DNA from 2 places in the Streptomyces sp. NPDC002490 genome. Region 1 is predicted to be linked to the other one. Evidence: riboswitches for the same ligand, from Rfam matches in the RefSeq annotation. Region 1 holds a riboswitch; the other holds the start of a gene.
What was found. Region 1 has a riboswitch for glycine ahead of gcvP (aminomethyl-transferring glycine dehydrogenase). Riboswitches for the same ligand answer to the same signal wherever they lie in the genome.
Positions count from the first base shown of each region.

Region 1 (3,399 bases):
GGTAGCCGCGCACCGCGAGCAGGCCGGCCAGTTCGCCCTGCGACCCCGCGTTCGGCTGGAGGGACACCTTGTCGTAGCCGGTGACCTCGGCGAGCCGGTCCTCCAGTTCCCGGATCAGCGTCAGGTAACCCTGGGCCTGCTCGGCAGGGGCGAAGGGGTGCAGCTGCCCGAACTCCGGCCAGGTGACCGGTTCCATCTCGGTGGTGGCGTTCAGCTTCATCGTGCAGGAACCGAGCGGGATCATGCCCCGGTCGAGGGCGTAGTCCCGGTCGGAGAGCCGGCGCAGGTAGCGCAGCATCGCCGTCTCGGAGCGGTACTGGTGGAAGACGGGGTGCGTCAGGTAGTCGTCGGTGCGCAGCAGCGCCGCCGGCAGAGCGTCCGGGACCCTCGCGTCCAGGTCCTCGACGTCGGCGTCGGCTCCGAAGGCGGTCCAGACCGTCCCGAGTTGCTCGCGGGTGGTGGTCTCGTCGCAGGCCACGCCGACGTGGTCGGCGTCCACCAGCCGCAGGTTGACCCCGTCCTCGCGGGCCGCGGCCACGACGGCGGCGGCCCTGCCGGGCACCCGTGCCGTCACCGTGTCGAAGAACGCGCCGTGCACCACCTCGACACCGGCGGCCCGCAGGCCCGCCGCGAGGACCGCGGCGTAGCGGTGGGTGCGGCGGGCGATGGTCCGCAGGCCCTCCGGCCCGTGGTAGACGGCGTACATGCCGGCCATCACGGCGAGCAGCACCTGGGCGGTGCAGATGTTGCTGGTGGCCTTCTCGCGGCGGATGTGCTGTTCGCGGGTCTGGAGCGCGAGCCGGTAGGCGCGGTCGCCGTCGCGGTCGACGGACACGCCGACGAGCCGGCCGGGCAGGTTGCGGGCGAACTTCTCGTGCACCGCCAGGTAGCCGGCGTGCGGGCCGCCGAAGCCCATGGGCACGCCGAAGCGCTGGGTGGTGCCGACGGCGATGTCCGCGCCCAGTTCGCCGGGCGGGGTCAGCAGGGTGAGGGCGAGCAGGTCGGCGGCGACGGTGACGACGGCGCCCAGTTCGTGGGCCTGTTCGATGACGGGGCGCAGGTCGAGCACGGCCCCGGAGGCCCCCGGGTACTGGAGCAGGACGCCGGTGACGCCCCGCTCGGCGACCTCGGTGGGGATGCCGGCGGTCAGGTCGGCGACGACGACCTCCACCCCGGTCGGTTCGGCGCGGGTCCGGATGACGGCGACCGTCTGGGGCAGGGTGTCCGCGTCGACGAGGAAGACGCCGCCCTTGACCTTGCCGACCCGGCGGGAGAGTGCCATGGCCTCGGCGGCGGCGGTCCCCTCGTCCAGGAGGGAGGCTCCGGACGTGGGCAGCCCGGTCAGTTCGGCCACCGTCGTCTGGAAGTTCAGCAGGGCCTCCAGACGGCCCTGCGAGATCTCCGGCTGGTACGGCGTGTAGGCGGTGTACCAGGCCGGGTTCTCCATGACGTTGCGGAGGATGACCGGCGGGGTGAAGGTGCCGTAGTAGCCCAGGCCGATCATGGAGCCGAGGACGTCGTTGCGGTCGGCGAGGGAGCGCAGTTCGGCGAGGACATCGGCCTCGGTGCGGGCCGCGGGCAGGTCGAGCGCCTCGGCGTTCTTGATGACGTCGGGGACCGCGGTGGCCGTCAGCTCGTCCAGTGAGCCGTACCCGACCTGGGCGAGCATCTTGGCACGGGCTTCCGCATCGGGGCCGATGTGGCGCCGCTCGAACGGAATGCCCTGTTCGAGCTGGGAGAGCGGGGGACGGTTGACAGTCATTGCGGGGGCCTCCTGGTCGGTACGACCTGCGAGGGGCACCATGACGCGGGTGCCCGGACGGCCTCCCCCTCTGTCATCTCAACCTGAGAGCTTCACCGGGCGCGCGGCCCGACTTTCACCGTCGGTGAGGGCGGAGGTCCGGAAACCGCCCGCCCTGCTTTCCAGAGTGACCTCACCCGCGCGGTACTGGGGCCTGAGAGATTCCGGGGAGGATTTGCTCCTTCGGCGCCCCCGACCGTGGCCAGGGAGCTCTCCCGCACGGGGTCGACAGCCGCCTCCAGCCTACCAGCGGCTCTTCGCACGGGGCTTCGAGTGGCCGCCTGCGGAAATCTGCTCTTTCGTGGTGCTGACGGATGAGTTGCGACGAGCTGGAGGGCACGTGCAGACCGACATCGATCCGCGCAACCTGATCGGCCGCAAGGCGTTCGACCTCCACGGTGCGAGGATCGGCACGGTGGACGAGGTCTACCTCGACGACGCCACGGGAGTGCCGGAGTGGGCGGCGATCCGGACGGGTCTGTTCAGCCGGGACGCGTTCGTCCCCCTGGAGCCCAGCGAACTGGTGGCGGGCACCCTCCGGGTGCCCTTCGAGCGCGCCCTGATCAGGGACGCCCCGGACTTCGGCGTGGGGCGCCACCTCTCCCCCGAACAGGAGCTGCGGCTCTACCACCACTACGGGCTCGACGTGGCCTCTCCCGGCCCGGACGTCGGCGAGTGGGCCGCCGGCCCGGGGGACGAGCCCGAGCCGTCCGGGGAGAGGTAGCCGTCCGCCACCAGGGGGACCGGGTCGGAGGGGGTGAGGTCGGGGTCGTCCACGGCGAAGGTCCGCACCCGGCCCGGCGGGGAGTTTGGGGTCTCGAAGCGCACCGTCACCCGTCCCACCCCGCTGCCCTGGACCCAGCCCGGCCCGTGGACGGCGTGGTGGACGTCGTGTCCGGCCGCCCACCGGGAGGACGCACGGGCGGACGACACGGGGTCCTGCGGGCCTTCGGCCCCCGGATCGGCCTCCGTGTCGGCGGGCACCTCGGGCGGGTGCTCCCCGGCCGCCTGCGCGAACAGGTCCTCCTGGGTGTAGTCGGCGAGGCCGCTGACGCCCACGCCGAGGAGCCGCACGCCGCCGGTGGTGTCCACCGACTCCAGCAGGCGGCCGGCCGCCTCGCGGACCACCCTGGGGTCGTCGGTGGGCCCGCGCAGCGTCTCGGAGCGGGTGAGCGTCGAGAAGTCGTAGCGGCGCACCTTGAGCACCACGGTGCGGCCCGAATGGCCGGAGTCCCGCAGCCGTCGCACGCACCGTTCGGCGAGCCGCTGCACCTCCAGCCGCACCCGGGTCCGGTCGTGGATGTCGACGTCGTACGTGTCCTCCACGGACACCGACTTCGTCTCGCGTTCGGCCACCACCGGCCGCTCGTCGCGGGCGAGGGCCATCGCGTACAGGCCCGCTCCGTGGGCCTTGCCCAGCAGCCGCACCAGTTCGTCCTCGCCGGCCTCGGCGAGTTCGCCGACGGTGCTGATGCCCGCCCGGCGCAGGTGGTCGCCGGTGGCGGGCCCCACCCCCGGCAGCACCCGGACCGCCATGGGGGCCAGCAGGGCCCGTTCGGTGCCCGCCCGCACCAGCAGCAGACCGTCCGGTTTGGCCT
Region 1 is NZ_JBEOWM010000062.1:9,510-12,908, reverse strand. It holds gene gcvP (aminomethyl-transferring glycine dehydrogenase) at 1-1,762, opposite strand, end outside; glycine riboswitch at 1,934-2,029, opposite strand; gene ABT092_RS27530 (PRC-barrel domain-containing protein) at 2,142-2,525, shown strand; gene ABT092_RS27525 (DNA polymerase IV) at 2,435-3,399, opposite strand, start outside.

Region 2 (3,399 bases), on a different contig from region 1:
CCGGGCGGCGGTGCCGTCCGGGCCTACGCGTCGAAGCGGACGGACCGCAGCGCCCCGCCCGCCGCCCGGTCCAGCAGCACCGCGGAGGCGCAGCCGGCCGGCAGCACCCCCCGCTGCGCGTCCCGCACCAGCCGGCCGATCGCCCGCCGGTGGCGGGCGAAGGCGTACCGGGACACGCCCCGGCCCCGTTGGCGCTGCCCGTCGAGGGCGGTGTCCGGCGCCACGTCGAGCAACAGCAGGTGCAGCCGGGTGCCGCGGGCCCGGGCCTCTCGGGCCAGCCAGCGGCGCACCCACGCCTGGGTGCCGCAGTCGTGGACCACCACGCTCTCCCCGGAGCGCAGCGCCCGCCGCAAGCCGGCGAAGTGCGCGACCCGCACCAGCGGCCGGTACAGGGCGTACGGCAGGGCGGCGGGCATCCGGCGGGCCCAGCGGTCGCGGGTGTCCTGGGAGTCGATGCGCCGCGCCGGGGCGACGGGGGTCGCGAGGGCGGCGCGGACGAGGCTGACGGAGGTGTCGCGGACCGTGCGCGACATCAGCGTGGACTTGCCGCTGCCCGGCAGCCCGGACACCACCACCAGGTCACCGGGGGCGAACCGGAGCGCGTGCGGCCCGCGGCCGGCCCGGTCCCGTAGGTCCCGGACCACCGCGGCGGCCCGCTCCGTGCGCGCCCGCGCGGCGGCGGCACCCGCCTGCTCGGGCAGCGCCACGCCAGCGGCGCTCGCGTACCCCCTCGTCGTGTTCACCGTGATCGTCCCCTCCAGTCCGTCACGTGAGCCTTCCCCGTAGAGTGTAAAGAGCCGGTAATTTCGCGGGTCCGGATCGCGTACGGATACGGCCACGGGTCCGTGACGGGGACCGCCCCGGACCGGTGCCGCGGGGTCGGGGGGACGCCACCCTGCCCAAGGCGGCGCGAGCGTGCAATGATGTGCCCGCCAACTGCATACCGGCCGCTTGAACCCGCGCGGGAGAGCCCCCGGCCGTACCGGGGCGCCGAAGGAGCAAGTCCCTCCCTTGAATCTCTCAGGCCCAGATACCGCGCGGGCGAGGCACATCTGAAAAGCGGACCGCGACGTCGTACGCGCGGTCCCACCCAAGGTGCAAACCGGGCCGCCGCCCAGCGGCGTGGCTCCCGGCGAACCTCTCAGGTCCGATGACAGATGGGGAGGACCATCTCGCCGTCATGCCCTGGGAGCACCTTCATGAGCACCGCCCCCCGCCGTACCGCGCTGGACGCGCTGCACCGATCGCTCGGTGCCACCATGACCGACTTCGCGGGCTGGGACATGCCCCTGCGCTACGGCAGCGAACGGGACGAGCACCACGCCGTGCGCACCCGCGCCGGACTGTTCGACCTCTCCCACATGGGGGAGATCACCGTCACCGGCCCGCAGGCGGTGGACCTGCTGGACCACGCGCTGGTCGGCAACCTCGGCACCGTCGCCACGGGGCGCGCCCGGTACACGATGATCTGCCGCGAGGACGGCGGCATCCTGGACGACCTGATCGTCTACCGCACCGGGGAGACGGAGTACCTGGTGGTCGCCAACGCCGGCAACGCCCAGACGGTGCTGGACGCGCTGCGCGAGCGGGCCGCGGGCTTCGACGCGGAGGTCCGCGACGACCGGGACGCCTACGCGCTGATCGCGGTGCAGGGCCCCGAGGCACCGGGCGTCCTGGCCGCCGTCACGGACGCCGACCTGGACGGGTTGAAGTACTACGCCGGGCTGCCCGGCACGGTCGCCGGGGTCCCCGCGCTGATCGCCCGCACCGGCTACACCGGTGAGGACGGCTTCGAACTCTTCGTCGCCCCCGAGCACGCGGAGGGCGTGTGGCGGGCGCTCACCGAGGCGGGCGCCCCGGTCGGGCTGGTGCCCTGCGGACTGTCCTGCCGGGACACCCTGCGCCTGGAGGCGGGCATGCCGCTGTACGGGCACGAGCTGACCACCGGGCTGACCCCCTTCGACGCGGGTCTCGGCCGGGTGGTGAAGTTCGAGAAGGAGGGCGACTTCGTCGGCCGGGCGGCGCTGGAGGCCGCCGCCGAGAAGGCCGCGGCGAACCCCCCGCGCAAGCTGGTCGGCCTGGTCGCCGAGGGCCGGCGGGTGCCGCGCGCCGGGTTCGCGGTGGTCGCGGACGGCACGGTGATCGGCGAGGTCACCTCGGGCGCGCCCTCCCCCACCCTCGGCCAGCCGATCGCCATGGCGTACGTCGACGCCGCGCACGCCGAGCCGGGCACCGCCGGGGTCGGGGTGGACATCCGCGGCACGCACGAGCCGTACCGGGTCGTGGCACTGCCCTTCTACCGCCGCCGGAAGTAGTTTCCGCGCGCACCACCGGGCCCGCCCGGATGCACCACGCTCCGGTTCCACCGGGCCCCCGCGCGGTACATGACGTCCGTCGGGCCGTGCGCTCCGACGCACGTCTCACATGCCAAGACATCCCGTTCCTCAGCACTCCCCCGCGTACAGGAGAATTCCCACCATGAGCAACCCCCAGCAGCTTCGCTACAGCAAGGAGCACGAGTGGCTGTCGGCCCCCGACGGCGAAGGCGTGGCCACGGTCGGCATCACCGAGTTCGCCGCCGGTGCGCTCGGTGACGTCGTCTACGCCCAGCTCCCCGAGGCGGGCCAGCAGGTGACCGCGGGCGAGACCTGCGGCGAGCTGGAGTCGACGAAGTCGGTCAGCGACCTGTACTCCCCGGTGACCGGCGAGGTCACGGAGTCCAACCAGGACGTGGTGGACGACCCGTCCCTGGTGAACTCCGCGCCCTTCGAGGGCGGCTGGTTGTTCAAGGTGCGCGTCGCGGCCGAGCCGGAGGACCTGCTCACCGCCGACGACTACACCGCCTTTTCCGCGGGCTGACCCACAACTAGGGATCATCTGATGTCGCTTCTGAACACGCCTCTGCACGAGCTGGACCCGGACGTCGCCGCCGCCGTCGACGCCGAACTGCGCCGCCAGCAGTCGACCCTGGAAATGATCGCGTCGGAGAACTTCGCCCCGGTCGCCGTCATGGAGGCCCAGGGCTCGGTGCTCACCAACAAGTACGCGGAGGGCTACCCGGGCCGCCGCTACTACGGCGGCTGTGAGCACGTCGACGTGGTCGAGCAGATCGCGATCGACCGGATCAAGGAGCTGTTCGGCGCCGAGCACGCCAACGTACAGCCGCACTCCGGTGCCCAGGCCAACGCGGCGGCGATGTTCGCGCTGCTCAAGCCGGGCGACACGATCATGGGTCTGAACCTCGCCCACGGCGGGCACCTGACCCACGGCATGAAGATCAACTTCTCCGGCAAGCTCTACCACGTGGTCGCCTACCACGTGGACGACGCCACCGGCCAGGTCGACATGGCCGAGGTCGAGCGGCTCGCCAAGGAGTCCAAGCCGAAGCTGATCGTCGCG
Region 2 is NZ_JBEOWM010000005.1:78,858-82,256, forward strand. It holds gene ABT092_RS04780 (AAA family ATPase) at 24-743, opposite strand; glycine riboswitch at 953-1,046, shown strand; glycine riboswitch at 1,047-1,167, shown strand; gene gcvT (glycine cleavage system aminomethyltransferase GcvT) at 1,200-2,315, shown strand; gene gcvH (glycine cleavage system protein GcvH) at 2,479-2,859, shown strand; gene glyA (serine hydroxymethyltransferase) at 2,881-3,399, shown strand, end outside.
Region 2: another riboswitch for glycine. It lies ahead of gcvT (glycine cleavage system aminomethyltransferase GcvT); the one in region 1 lies ahead of gcvP (aminomethyl-transferring glycine dehydrogenase).